DNA from 2 places in the Lysinibacillus irui genome. Region 2 is predicted to be linked to the other one. Evidence: riboswitches for the same ligand, from Rfam matches in the RefSeq annotation. Region 2 holds a riboswitch; the other holds the start of a gene.
What was found. Region 2 has a riboswitch for thiamine pyrophosphate ahead of thiC (phosphomethylpyrimidine synthase ThiC). Riboswitches for the same ligand answer to the same signal wherever they lie in the genome.
Positions count from the first base shown of each region.

Region 1: it holds a riboswitch for thiamine pyrophosphate, as region 2 does, so the genes downstream of both, thiW (energy coupling factor transporter S component ThiW) here and thiC (phosphomethylpyrimidine synthase ThiC) in region 2, are expected to answer to the same signal.

Region 1 covers NZ_CP113527.1:778,935-786,868, forward strand. Annotated here, with positions in the region: gene OU989_RS03670 (vWA domain-containing protein) at 1-1,740, shown strand, start outside; gene OU989_RS03675 (VWA domain-containing protein) at 1,724-4,321, shown strand; gene thiW (energy coupling factor transporter S component ThiW) at 4,924-5,424, opposite strand; TPP riboswitch at 5,517-5,624, opposite strand; gene OU989_RS03685 (MFS transporter) at 5,690-6,886, opposite strand; gene OU989_RS03690 (ABC transporter substrate-binding protein) at 7,228-7,934, opposite strand, start outside.
Region 2 covers NZ_CP113527.1:195,438-203,371, reverse strand. Annotated here, with positions in the region: gene OU989_RS01000 (helix-turn-helix domain-containing protein) at 1-18, shown strand, start outside; gene OU989_RS00995 (catalase) at 303-1,808, shown strand; gene thiC (phosphomethylpyrimidine synthase ThiC) at 1,927-3,705, opposite strand; TPP riboswitch at 3,846-3,960, opposite strand; gene OU989_RS00985 (AEC family transporter) at 4,039-4,968, opposite strand; gene OU989_RS00980 (methyl-accepting chemotaxis protein) at 5,074-7,176, opposite strand; gene OU989_RS00975 (S-layer protein) at 7,430-7,934, shown strand, end outside.

The DNA.
Region 1 (7,934 bases), 580 kb from region 2:
TTTAGTCAAATTATATTTAGCTGGACGGCCATCATCCCGGTCATTGTCCTACTTTATTATTTCTTTCGTAAAAAGTATACAGATCAAACTGTCTCTTCAACTTTATTTTGGTCTGAAATTATGCAGGAAACCCGTGTATCGCCTTATTTAAAGCATTTACAAAAAAATGCTTTACTTTATTTACAGCTGCTTGCCTTATTGCTGCTTGTATTGGCACTCATGAATCCGTATGTTAAAAAATCTACGATTGTTGGTGCACAAACGATATTTATCGTTGATACTTCAGCTACGATGCTAGCAGGTAAAGATCAATCAACCTTTGATACACATAAACAGGAAATGTTGTCATTAATGAGCGAGCTAAATGGGAGACCTGTCACATTAATAACAACTGGTGCTACTCCACAAGCCGTTTTACAGCGAGAAACAAACACAAATGAAATTGAAAAAGCGATTAAAAATTTACAAGTAACCTATGAAACCGCAGAAATAAACAAGGCACTTGATGTTGCACAGGCATTTGTTGGTGATACGCCAACTTCTATTTATGTTTTTACAGATACACTTAATAAAAAACAATTACCGATGGACAAAGACTCAGTGAAATGGCTAGTAAGAGGGGCTCCAAAGGACTTAACAAATATCGCTATTACACGATTTGCTGCTACGACAGATGGACAGGCTACGATGGCACTTGTACAGCTACATAACGATACACCTGACGAGCAAAAGGTAACACTAGCTTTGCAAAATGCTGAAGGGAAAGAGGTTGTAGCAGAAAGTGTAGTTGTGCCTCCCAATGAAGCTATTACAAAAACATTCAAAAATTTACCTTTAACAAAGTCAATGACTGCTCTTATCGATGCAAAAGATGATTATAAGGTAGATAATCAACAAACCGTTCTACTACAAACCGAAACTTCAAAAATGGTTGTTGATCAAAGCATGCATCAGTTGATACAAAAAGGCTTTCAAACCGTTAGTAGTGGGGTGAAAATCGTTCCATCACTGCAAGTAGCAGACAATCTGGATGCGAATGTGATTACGAACCAAACGGCTTTATTGGAGAAAATGGAAAAGCCTCTTGTGTTATTTGGTCGTGATGATGCTGAAAAGATGGAAGTAAAGGGCACAATAAGTATTCAAAGTGACGCCTTATTTGCATTTAGTGAACTAAAGGATGTTTATGTAAATGCTATTTATCCTGGATTTGCAGATTATCAAACTATTGCTTCTGTGGGGGATGAACCTTTCATTCAACGTTCTCCGAAAGGGGATATCATTGTTTTAGCCGATATTGCTGATACAGATTGGCCATTACATCCATCATTCCCGCTATTTTTATGGAGTATTGAACAGCAATTATCAGAATCTGTTGGTTCCCTTGGTATTTTCACACCAAATGAGCAGCGTGCGGTTGCTTTAGCACAAGGAGACTGGAGTGTTTATTCACAAGAAGATGAGTTTCAATCATCTATCACGAATGGCATGCTAATTGCACCAAAACAACCAGGTATTTATATGGTTCGTTCAAATAATGAGGAAAAACATTTTATCGTGCAATTACAAGCACAAGAACGTGTCATTGAACAAGGGACAAGCTTTACCTTAGGTGACATCCCAGACAATGGGAAGGAAGAAATATCAAAGGCATCTTTCGTACCTTGGCTTATTATTATTATTTTAATATTGCTTGTTTCAGAGTGGGAGGTGCAACGACGTCGTGGATTTACGAATTGATTGGCCATTAGTATTGTTGCTATTACTTCCATTGTTCTTCTATTTTGGATGGACTTATTTTCGTGAAAGGCAGCGACTAAAAAAGAGTCATATTGTTGTGCTTGCTATTCGCATAATCGCAGTAGGGTGCTTAGTTTTTGCGTTAGCTGGTCCCTATCTATTATTGCCCATAAAAGAAGAACAAATTGTGTATTTAATAGACCGTTCTGCTTCTATGAATGGTACAGAAGATGAGATGGTTCAGTTTATACAGGAAAGCCTACAATCGAAAAAGGATCAACAGCTTGCAGGGGTGTATTCTTTTTCTTCCACTTTACAAACAGAAGCCATATTATCAAAAACGCTAAAGGAAGTACCGAAGCTTACTGAAATAAAAGCAACCGATCAAACGAATATTGAACAAAGTCTCCAACTGGCAACCGGTATTGTTAATCCAAAAAAAGCAACTCGTTTTGTGCTATTAACTGATGCTAATGAGACAAAAGGAGATGTCTTAGAATTCGCTACAAGGTTAAAAGACTCTAACATTAGTGTAGATGTTGTACCTTTTAGTCAGCCTGTTGTGCATGATGTTTCGCTAAAAAGCTTTGTATCCCCTCAAGTTGCTTATGTAGGGGAGCAGCAACAATTAGTGACAGAGATTTATGCAACAGCAGCAGGTAAAGGTGAGCTGCTATTATATGAAAATGATGAGCTTATTCATCGTGAGTCTATTGAGCTTAATGAAGGTACGAATATGTTTACCTATAAGCACGCAGCGACTGCTGAAGGACTAGTAAAATATGAGGCTGTTGTACAAGTAGGACAGGATGCTATTTTTGAAAACAATAAGTTAACAAGTGTCACAATGGTGCAAAGTGAACCACATTTACTCATTGTCAATGGTTACGAAACAGCCTCACCTATCGCAGCAGCACTTGGTAGTCAATCCATAGCCTTTGATGTTATCGAGCCTAAAAGTTTACCAAATGAACTGTCCAGCTATTTGCAATATAATGCAATCATTTTTGACAATGTTCCTGGCCATTTAGTAGGTGAGGCAAAAATGAGTGTTATTGAGCAAGCTGTCAAAAACTTTGGTGTAGGTTTCACCATGGTTGGAGGGGAAAACAGTTTTGGTTTAGGGGGCTATTTCAAAACGCCAATTGAAACTTTATTACCTGTAGAAATGGAAATAAAGGGAAAAGAGCAACTACCTTCATTAGGATTAGTCATTGTACTCGATCGTTCTGGCAGTATGTCTGGGTCCAAGCTCGAGCTTGCTAAGGAAGCTGCTGCACGTTCAGTAGAAATGTTGCGCGATGAAGATACATTAGGATTTATCGCCTTTGATGATCGGCCATGGGAGATTATAGAGACAGCGCCTCTGAGTAGTAAAGAAGAAGCAGTAGATACGATTTTATCTGTTACACCAGGTGGCGGAACAGAGATTTATAGTTCACTTGCAAAAGCCTATGAAAATCTTGCAGATCTAAAGCTGCAACGTAAGCATATTATTCTCTTAACAGATGGGCAATCACAGTCAGGGAATTATGAAGATTTAATTGCTGATGGGAAAGAGAACGGTATCACATTATCGACTGTTGCGATTGGTCAAGATGCCGACGCAAACTTACTAGAAGCGCTAAGTGACATGGGCAGTGGTCGTTTCTACGATGTTATTGATGAGCAAACCATTCCTTCTATTTTATCTCGTGAAACAGCTATGATTTCCCGTACCTATATTGAGGATAACCCATTTTATCCAGCAATCTATAATGCGGCAGGTTGGAATACACTGTTTGCTAATGGTGTCCCTCAAATGAATGCATATATTGGGACAACAGCTAAACAAGGAGCTACCGTCATTGCAGAAAGTAAGAAGGAAGATCCTGTGTTAGCACAGTGGCAATACGGTCTAGGTAAAACATTCGCCTTTACATCCGATTCTACCGGAAAATGGACAGGAGATTGGGCAAGATGGCAGGATTGGGGGACATTTTGGCAAACACTTATTTCACAAATGCTTCCTAGTTATAATGATGTTGCCTACGATGTGAGATTGGAAACAGATGGTTCCTTTATGATTACAGATCCTACAAATGAAGCAGCATTTTTAGATATTGTAGCAGTTAATGAAGCAGGTGAAGAGCTAGAAACACAACTTGAAACCATTTCGACCTCTCAAGTTCGAGCTACTGTACAGGCTGAACCAGGATTAATTTTCTTCCGTATAGCTGATGAAAAGCAGGCCATATATCAAGCAGGACTAAGCGTTCCTTATAGTGCTGAATATGAACTACTTCCTGTAAATGAACATTTAGTAGAAGAATTAACCAAACAAACTGGTGGATCTGTCTTAAAGGAACCACAAGAAGTTTTCCGTGACTTTGCAAAAAAAGGAGCGGACCGTCAAAACATTGCCTCATGGCTTCTCCTAGCAGGCATGCTACTATTCTTTATTGATATTACAATAAGGCGTTTTGGCTGGAGCTTCCTCACAAAACCGAAGAAAAAAGAACAGCTCGTTGAGGAAAAACCTGTACAGGCAGAAGACACCAATGTTGCCCAATTATTAAAGGGTATGAAAAAAAGATCGTAATATAGTAGAAGCAGTACAAAACGAAACAGTTTTGTACTGCTTTTTTATATTCTTTGAGGTGAATGAAAAAGTAGTCCTCGATTGAGCGGTGAGGGTGAGTGCACTGCAAAGAAGTGTAACTGCTTATAGAGTTGAGGAAAACGCTCCAAGAAGGGGGATCCTCGCTCGAAAAGTGGGGGAAAGCGCTCCAAGGGGTGTAGTATCCGCTCCAAAAGTAAGGGAAAGCGCTCCAAGGGGTGTAGTATCCGCTCCAAAAGTAAGGGAAAGCGCTCCAAGGAGTGGTGTATCCGCTCGAAAAGTAAGGGAAAGCGCTCCAAGGAGACAGGTCTCCGCTCGAAAGTAAGGAGAAGCGCTCCAAGGAGTGGTGTATCCGCTCGAAAAGTAAGGGAAAGCGCTCTAAGGGGTGGTGTATCCGCTCCAAAAGTAAAGGAAAGCGCTCCAAAAAGTGGTGTATCCGCTCATAAAGTAGGGAAAGCGCTCCAAAGAGACAGGTATCCGCTCCAAAAGCAAATGTCCCCGCTCTAAAAGAACAAACAAAGTTATCATCAGATATAATGGAATTTCTCCATCTAATACTATATAAAAACACAGAACCCGTTCACTCAATAAAGTGAAGAATTAAAGCTCTTTACTAGGACGGTCTTCCGCAAACTGTTAGCAATCACTACGCCTAAAAGAGCACCTATAGTACTGGATGTTAAAAAGGCTGGCATGAAGAATAAGGCAGCTACGGAGGTCCCCATTAGTAACTTTGCATAAGGTACAGCGATCAGTGAAGCAAGAATTCCTGTTCCAATGATTTCGCCAATGCCAGCTAACCACATTTTACTGCTGTATTTATAAGCGAGGGCAGCACATAATGCGCCAATAACACTGCCAGGGATCGCTAATAATGATCCTGTCCCTGTAAGGATTCGAATGATGGCAGTAACAAAGGCAATTAGGACTGTAGGAACTGGTCCTAATAGAATTGCACCTACCACGTTAATTGCATGCTGGATGGGAAAGGCACGTGCAATTCCTGTCGGGATGGAGACAAAGGTAGAGCCTGCTACGGCAATAGCTACTAATAAAGCCATGACCGTTAATTTACGAATTGACATCAAGTTCACTCCTTTTGATAAAGTTTCACTAGGGAAATAAAAAGGCCGCTACCTAAAAACAATAGGAAGCGGCCTCGCGTATACAATGATAATAGCAAGTAGCGCCACTTCCCTCCGCTAGTATGAACTAGATCAGGTTCAAAGGGTCCGTATCTAAACATATACGTCTCAGCCTTTTAAAGACTCCCCTAGTGGTTAATTTTATTTAATTAGTTTACCAACATTAATGTAACATACTGCTAAAAATAGTCAATGATTTTTCAGACTACTTTGTATCTGGATGCATTAAATGAGGTGCTTTTTTCAATGTCCAGATAAGAGCAAGGAAGAAACATGCTAATAATATGATGGAGCCAAAAATATACGGGCTGTTCATATTCCAGTCGAATAATAGACCTGCTAATGCTGGTCCAATCATATTACCAAGACTCATATAAGCATTATTCAAGCCTGCAGCAAATCCCTGTTCTTTCTCTGCAAGCTTTGAGATTAGCGTATTAACAGCTGGTCGAATTAGTGTTGTTGCTGTAGAGAAAATAGTTGCTACAACTAATATAAGGGCAAAGCCAGAAACGAATAATATTAAGAAAATAGCAACGGATGCAATAAATAAATTGACTAATACGACTTTCATTTCACCAAAACGATTAAATAGTGGTGTAATAATAAACATTTGTACAACGACCCCAAAAGCACCACCGACAACTAAAATAATCGCGATATCTACGGGTGTGTAATTAAACTTTTCTGTCACGAATAAGGACAAAGTCGTTTGGAAATTAGCAATGCCGAACGAGAACACGAGCATAATTATGAGCATAACAAAATAAGGCATATGTATGGAACGAGCCATTTGCTTCGCCAGATTGTCTTGCTTTTGTTTCTGCTGAGCAGTGTTTGGTTTGGTAGAAGGTAATAAAAAGTAAGATAAAATAGATGCTACAATGGCAGCAGCTCCAGCTGTGAAAAATGGGAAGTGTAAGCTTACCTTTGCCAAAAAGCCACCAATACCAGGTCCTATCATAAAACCAAGAGACATAGCAGCACCTAACATACCCATTCCTTTCCCACGTTCTTCATAGGTTGTGACGTCGGCTACAAAAGCCATAATAGGAGGTGCAACAAATGCAGAACCAAGACCACCTAAAAAGCGTGCTAGAAAGAGCATCCATACGTCTGTAGCAAGGCCAAAGCCGATTTGTGCAAGACCTGTCACGATAAGACCGAAAATAATTAAATTTTTTCGACCATACTGATCCGAAAGATTCCCAGCAATTGGAGAAAATACGAATTGAGCTAAGGCGAACGTTGCAATAAGCATACCTAGAATTTGTCCTGCTGCACCGAATATTTTTAAGTACTCAGGCATGACAGGAATAATAATCCCAATACTCCCCATTGCGATAAACATGTTAAACATTAAAATATACAAAGCCGCCTTATTGGACTTCTGCTGGGTCATCGAATAAACCCCCTTTTTTTGTAATCAAATATAGTACAGTCTATCATAAAGAATTATCGCTTGGCTATTAGTTAAGATTATTGAAGTGGTTCGATATTTAGAATGGTTTTCCACAAAAGTTTTCTTCTTAGGTTATTTAAGATGACATGTGATGCTATATTTCTAAGTTTTAAATAATAAATTATTCATTTGACAATTGCATGATAGAAGGGGTATGTGAAAATGTGGTCATATACTAAAGTTTCTGTGACAGAAAGAACTGAATTGTTTTTTAACTATAATGAATATGCATGCAGATAAAAACTAGCGAATTGGTGTGTGAACCAATTCGCTAGTTTAAATTATCGTATACTCATTTTAAATTCTAAAAACAATTCATTATATTTTCCTAAATAGTCTGGCCCTAAGTTTTTATAGACCTCTAATGTTTCTCGTTGTTCCTCTGAAGGGTAATAGCGTTCATCAGAAACAACTTCTTCGTCCATTAAGTCCATCGCTGCAATATTAGGCGTAGAATAGCCCACATAATCGGCATTTTGAGCACCAGATTCAGCACTTAGCATAAAATTGATAAAGGCATGGGCACCATCGATATTTTTCGATGTTTTGGGAATAACCATATTATCGAACCATAAATTCGAACCTTCGTCAGGTACAGCAAAATCTAGTTCCTCATTTTCATACATCATATCGGCTGCTTGCCCAGACCAAGTGAGGGCTACAGATGCCTCATTATTGATCATTAATGGTGTAATTTCATCACCAATAATGGCTTTTACATTGGGTGCTAGTGTGATTAACTTATCAGTCGCTTCACGTAGTTCGTGATTATCTAATGAGTTCAGTGAATAGCCTAGACTGTTTAAGCCCATTCCAATGACTTCACGAGCACCGTCTACTAAAAAGACTTTACGCTTTAATGAAGGATCCCATAAATCTTCCCAAGAAGAGAAATCTAAATTACCAACAAGACTCGGATTATAAACAATGCCTACTGTTCCCCAAAAATAAGGAACGGAATATTTATTGTCATCATCGAATGGTAAAT
Region 2 (7,934 bases):
CGATATAGAAAAAAATAAAAGTTTGTTTAAAATAGTTTTCAATTAGCTCACTTTATTTTCAATAAAGATATTTTTAACGCAGTCATTTCTCTTTATTACTTTACAAATTGAGATTAGCTAAGCAAAATTCAAGTGAAAAACTATGTATATTACTTCTGTATAGCGCATATATTTATAGTTTATACTTAAATATATAAATTCTTTAACGATAATTATTATAATGTACTAGCAATTCTATTTTATATTTGTTATAGTTATAGATGAAGAGTTTGACTCACATTTTTTTCAGGAGGTAAACTAATATGACAAACGCAAATGATCGTAGCCGTCGTTTTACAACAGCAGGTGGCGCTCCAGTAGTAAGTAACCATGACTCTATGTCAGCAGGTCCACGTGGCCCTCTTTTACTTCAAGATGTATGGTTAGTTGAAAAATTAGCAAATTTCAACCGTGAAGTAATTCCTGAGCGTCGTATGCACGCAAAAGGTTCAGGTGCATTTGGTACTTTTACTGTAACGCATGATATTACTCAATATACAAAAGCTAAAATCTTCTCAGAGATTGGCAAAAAAACAGAAATGTTCGCACGTTTCTCTACAGTTGCAGGTGAACGTGGTGCGGCAGATGCTGAGCGCGATATCCGTGGCTTTGCTCTTAAATTCTATACAGAAGAAGGTAACTGGGATTTAGTAGGTAATAATACACCTGTATTCTTCTTCCGCGACCCATTACACTTCACAGATTTAAACCACGTGGTAAAACGTGACCCACGTACAAATATGAAAAACGCTAATTCTAACTGGGATTTCTGGACTTCATTACCAGAAGCACTTCACCAAGTGACAATCGTAATGTCTGACCGTGGTATTCCAGCTGGTTACCGCAATATGCATGGTTTTGGTTCTCATACGTATAGCTTTATCAATGCTGATAATGAACGTGTTTGGGTTAAATTCCACTTCCGTACAGAGCAAGGCATTAAAAACTTAACTGGCGCTGAAGCTAATGACATCATTGGTCAAGACCGCGAATCTTCACAACGTGATTTATATGAAGCAATCGAAAAAGGCGATTTCCCTAAATGGAAAATGTACATTCAGGTAATGACTGAAGAGCAAGCTCGCGAGCTACCATACAACCCATTTGATTTAACAAAGGTATGGTATAAAAAAGACTTCCCATTAATTCCAGTGGGTGAGTTTGAGTTAAACAAAAACCCGGACAACTATTTTGCAGAAGTTGAACAAGCTGCATTTGCACCGTCTAATATTGTTCCTGGTATTAGCTTCTCACCAGATAAAATGTTACAAGGTCGTATCTTTGCATATGCAGATGCACAGCGTTATCGTCTCGGTGTTAACCACTATATGCTTCCTGTTAACGCACCGAAATGTCCATTCCGCACTTTCCACCGTGATGGTGCAATGCGTTTTGATGGCAACCTTGGTTCAACACTAGGTTATGAACCAAATAGCTATGGTGAATGGGAGCATAACTTAGACTATAAAGAGCCTGAATTACGTATCGATGGTCATGCAGGTATTCACGACTTCCGTGAAGACGACAACAATTACTTTGAACAACCAGGTAAACTATTCCGACTTATGACGGCAGAAGAGCAACAACGTCTATTTGAAAATACGGCAAATGATATGGCTTCTGTTGAAGAATTCATCAAGCGCCGTCACATCCTTCACTGCTATTTAGCAGATCCAGCATATGGTGAAGGTGTAGCAAAAGCAATGGGTCTTTCATTAGAAGGTATGGATCTTACAAACCCATATGTAAAACAACCAACAAACGTTTAATATTCCACTTATTATTGATATCCAAATCCAATTTTTACTCCATGTGAATTTTTCACTCACATGGAGTTTTTTAATCACAAAAGGCTTGTGTCGATACTACAACACAAGCCTTTTTACATTATTGATAAATCTGACTACCCGCTTTTTTAAATTCCTCTGCCTTTTCCTTCATACCTCGATGGATCGCTTCTGTCGTATTCAAGTCTTTTTCTTTAGCATAATTTCGAATATCTTGTGAAATTCGCATACTACAGAACTTAGGACCACACATAGAGCAAAAGTGTGCTGTTTTTGCTCCTTCTGCTGGCAAAGTCTCATCATGATACTCCACCGCTCTTTCTGGATCGAGAGATAGATTGAATTGATCACGCCAGCGGAATTCAAAACGTGCTTTTGATAGTGCATCATCTCGGCGTTGTGCACCAGGATGCCCCTTCGCTAAATCTGCCGCATGTGCCGCTATTTTATACGTAATTACTCCCACTCGAACATCCTCGCGATTAGGTAAGCCAAGGTGCTCCTTTGGTGTCACATAGCAGAGCATTGCTGTCCCAAACCAGCCAATCATCGCTGCCCCAATAGCCGATGTAATGTGGTCATAGCCTGGAGCAATATCCGTTGTAAGTGGACCTAACGTATAAAAAGGCGCCTCCTTACAAACTTCTAATTGCTTGTCCATGTTTTCTTTAATCAGATGCATCGGTACATGACCTGGCCCCTCCACCATCACTTGAACATCATGTTTCCACGCAATCTGTGTTAGTTCACCTAGTGTTTCAAGCTCTGCAAATTGGGCTTCATCATTGGCGTCTGCAATTGAACCTGGACGTAGGCCATCACCTAAAGAAAAAGCAACATCATAAGTCTTCATAATTTCACAGATTTCCTCAAAATGAGTATAAAGGAAATTCTCTTGATGATGATATAAACACCACTGTGCCATAATAGAACCACCACGAGATACAATTCCCGTTACACGATTAGCTGTAAGGGGAACATAGCGTAATAGTACACCTGCATGAATCGTGAAATAATCTACACCCTGCTCGGCTTGCTCAATAAGCGTATCACGGTAAACTTCCCACGTTAAATCCTCTGCTACGCCATTTACCTTTTCCAATGCTTGATAAATTGGCACTGTCCCCACTGGTACCGCTGCATTTCGAATAATCCATTCTCTCGTTGTATGAATATGCTTACCTGTTGAAAGATCCATAATATTATCAGCACCCCAGCGTGTTGCCCATGTCATTTTTTCAACCTCTTCTGCTATAGAAGACGATACCGCGGAATTCCCAATATTGGCATTGATTTTCACATGGAAGTTACGACCGATGATCATTGGCTCCGCCTCTGGATGATTAATATTAGAAGGCATAATAGCGCGCCCAGCTGCAATTTCAGATCGGACAAATTCTGGATCCATATTTTCACGTATCGCTACAAACTCCATTTCAGGTGTAATAATCCCCTGTCTTGCATAATGCAGCTGCGTTACATTTCTCCCTTTTTTTGCTCGTAAAGGCTTTCTTGCCAATTCAGGAAAGACATTTTCATGATTACGCGGATCATCTGCACGACGAAAACCATTATCCTCCGGTTTTATAGAGCGGCCCTCATATGCTTCTACATCTCCTCGCTCTTGAATCCATCCACTTCGTAAGGCAGGTAAACCTTTTGTAATATCTACTTGATAAGATGGATCTGTATAGGGACCACTCGTATCATATACTCGAATAGGGGCGTTTTCTTCATTTCCAAAGCTTCCTGTTGTCGGACTTAATGCAATTTCTCGCATTGGTACTAAAATATCCGGACGGGAACCTTCAACATACACCTTTTTGCTTCCTTCAAAGCTAGACATAATCGTAATGTTCTTTTCACTAATTGCTGACATGAGCTACTTCTCTCCCTTAAATGTTTTTTGTTACAAGGACCGGATCTAGCTCACCCTAACAAATAAATAAAGGCCGAATCCAAAATAATTATTTGGATCCGGCCACGAATGTAAAGGTTGAAATTGCATACACATACTATGCAATAGTTTCTTAACTTTCCCACGCTGGTATGAGCCAGATCAGGTCCAAAGGGTCAAGAAACCTCTAAGCGTTTCCCTCTCAGCCTGACTCATCAGACTCCCCTAGTTAATACTATTTAGTTTGATGCTAGTGTAGCAGATATTACTATGAGATGGAAGTTTTCCATTCATTATTTTTTAATATTCTATTGATTAAGCAAATAATACGTCCGCAAGATAAATCACTATTGTTACCGTTATACAGCTGACAATAGTTGAAAATAAAACAGTTTGGGCAGCTGTTGCCGATTCCACATCGTATTCCAATGCTAGACTAGAGCTATTGCGGGATGTCGGGAAAGCACTGGCTATAAATAGTGATTGAGCGACAACTCCATCTAACCCCAATAAAAAAATAATGGCTAAAGCTACGGCTGGTCCGACAATTAAACGTGTGAAGCAGCTGACGAAAACCGTTTTATTAAACATAGATTTGATTTCAAGCTGCGATAATTGCGCACCTAACGTGATTAGTGCCACAGCAATAAAGCCATCTGCTACATGGTCTATTGGTATTTTAATAAACTGTGGAATACCGATATTAAAATAGTTCATGGCTACACCAATAATCAACGCATGAATGATGGGCATTTTAAAAAAATCTTTAATAATCGTCATTCCTGATTTGGTAGAGGAAATTAAATTATACAAACCATATGTATAAGTTGTCATATTTTGAAAGATTACAAGGATGACCTGAATCGCTACACCAATAGGTTGTGTTACAAAAATCATTTGAGCTACCGGAATGCCATAGTTCCCAGAGTTAATGAGCACAACACTATTTTTAAAAACTGCTGCCTCTGTTTTAACTAAACCAAGCCACTTCGCAAAAAGGTGACTGAGTAGCATTTGGCTCCCAATAAAAAGCACAATAAACAATCCGACCTCTGCCAGTACAGACAGCTCTACACTCGTCTCATATAAATTTACAAAAACAGCTGCTGGCATAAAGCAATATGTAATAAGCTGAGACAACGCTTTTAAATTAAAGCGAAATCTCTTTTGTAAGATAGCACCTACTATAAGTAACACTAAAATAGGTGCAACAATTTGAAAGAAAATCATTCCGAGATACATCATTTCGATGACCCCCTTCCCTTCTTTTATAGTAGTGCCGAATTTCTACTAGGTCAATGTCTCTTCCAATAAAAAAAGACTGCCTATTTGTTTAGGCAGCCCTTCATTTTACGCTAATTTAAAACGATTCACGACTTCTTGCAGTTCATTGGAAATATCGTTCATATTTTGTATAGACTCGGCTACTTTTTGTAACTCTGCTTGTTGATCCATTGCAGATGCACTTACTTGTTCAGCTGAGGCAGCCGTTTCCTCTGAAATTGCTGATATGCTTTGGATGGCCATAATCGCTTGATTTTTATGCTCTAACATACTCGATAGCTTACTCATTAATTCACTAATAGAGGCTGCAATTGAACGTGACAAATCACTGTTATCTTTAAATGCCAGTTGTGTACTTTGTACGGATTCATTTTGAGATTGCATTAAATCCGCATTAGATGCAATGACAGCAACTGTTTGCTGTGAATTTTCAAGGATGCTTTCTACTGTATTCTTAATAATTTCTGTTTCACTTTTAGATTGCTCGGCTAACTTTCTTACTTCCTCTGCAACGACAGCAAATCCTTTACCATGTTCACCAGCACGTGCTGCCTCAATACTTGCATTTAAAGCTAATAGATTAGTTTGCTCAGTAATGCTTTGGATCGAAGCAATGATATGATTAATATTCGCAATGTGAGAGGCTAATGATTCGATTTGTTGTTGAATACGACCGTTCATCTCATTTGTCTCTATATTACGTTCACGTAAGCTTTCAACCTCGTACAATCCCTTTTCTGTTGTTTCGTTCGTTTTATGAGAGAGTTCATCCATTTCATTAGAAAGAGCTGTAATGGCATCAATCTGTTCAGATAAATCCATGATTCGATAATTCGTTTCTTCCGTATCCTCAGATTGCTTCGATGCGCCTTGTGCAATTTCATTGATGGCAACAGACACCTCTTGACTAGACGCTACAATTTCATTAAAGGCCTCATGTACTTGATTGGACGATTGGTTTAATAATGTAGTAGAGTTCAATACGGTTTGAATCGCACCATTGGTTTTATCTAGCATATTATTGTAAGCTAATGCAACTGCCCCAATTTCATCAGCCTTAATATACTTCTCATCCACCTTTTGGGTTAAATCTCCCTCTGCTGCCGTTTCGATAGATGTACGTAAAAACTTGAGTGGCTTTAGCTGTTTATAGATGAATAACACACTTGCAGCTGTCATTAAAATTACCATAATAATGGAGGCAATAATCGTAAATACGAATACGTGATTATATGTCTCTAGTATTTTTGATTCGGGTAACACGACTTGAACTGTCCATGTTTCATCAATATCCTCTAATATCATTGGAGCAAAGACATTATAAGCCCTTTCCTTTAGCTGATTAGAATCAATGTACATATTTGTTAGCTCGCCATTTTCCATTGTCTTACTTATACTTTTCCAAGTCGGATCCTCTTGCATATTGCGACCATCTAGCTCTTTACCAAAGCTATTGGCTGTCAGTATACCTTTATTCGTAATAATGGCTGCGTAACCACCTTCTGGTGCAACCGATTCTGTTAGTTCATTTAAAAAATCTATAGAAACATCTGCTGTCAGTACACCAAAGAATGAACCAGAAGCATTGACTAATGGCACCGAAATGGTTGTCATTAAAACGGTTTGTCCGTTTACATTATAATCATACGGTTCAGTCAAAACTGCGCGTCCCTCTTCTTTTGGTATCCAATACCATTCAGAAACACTTTTATCATCGACACCTTCAATAAGAGCTGTCGTAATGTCATTACCATTTTTACTTAAATAAGGGCCAAATCGATTTTTGGAATCCACTAAAGTAGCTTCATCATTCGGCTTCAGCATAATAGAATTTTGCTCAAAGACAGCTCCAACCCCAAGTAAATCATCGTTATTAGCTAAATTACTTTTCATCATGTCTAGGATGCCCTGAGCTGATAATGTATTATTTTTCTCCATGCTTTCAATAATGCGCTTTGTCGTATGTAATGTTGTATTGGCTTTCTTAAAACGCTCACTCATAATAGCTGCTGAAGATTCAGCCGTTTGCAATGTTCCATGCTCTGCGTCTTCAACACTTTGTTTTTTTATGATAATGCCCGTGGTCACTGTATAGGATAAAAATAATACTAAAAATAATCCTATAATTAAGGAAGATAGTTTTAATGCAATACCCCTCGATTTTTTCACCACTAACACCCCTTTTTTATAATAATGATAAAGGATGGAAGATAGTATCACAATAAAATATTTATCGAATAAAGTAGAAATTTTACATAATAATAGAGAGAAATACCGATATTTCGCCAATAACTCATTTTACAAAGGAAAGGACTTATGACTTATTTGAATAGGGCTTCATAGTATAACATCCTCCCCCAATTCTAAATTATAGAAAAATATGATATATTAACTAATAAATAACCTGATTGGAGTGACTTACATGAAAAATAAAGCGCTATCAACATTAATGGCCACGGCTATTACAGCGACGCTAGTAATACCAGTGTCTTCCGCAAGTGCCGCTACACCTTTAAATCAAGTAAATTCCTATGAAACTCAAGTAGCAGCAACAAAAAAAGTCATTGGTGAATCTGTGACTATCCGAAATCTAACAAAAGATACGGTCATCACATCGAACGGTACATTTAGAGTCCATAAAGATTTAAAATCTCTTTTTCAAACTTCTAACAAAACAGCTTTAACAAACGCCCGAGCTACTATTGTCGTAAAAAACGGCCAAATTACGGACGTCACAGCTTTAACATTAAACAAAGCAGGGACAAGCAAAAAATCTGTCTATTTCGACGGTGGTGACGCAGATATCTCTGGAGACCTCACTGTAAATGCAGACTATGTAAAGATTCAAGACGTTAGTGTTGATGGTCAGTTGATCATTACTAACAGAGTAAAGAAGGCCATAACGCTCGATGAAGTCGAAGTGGGTG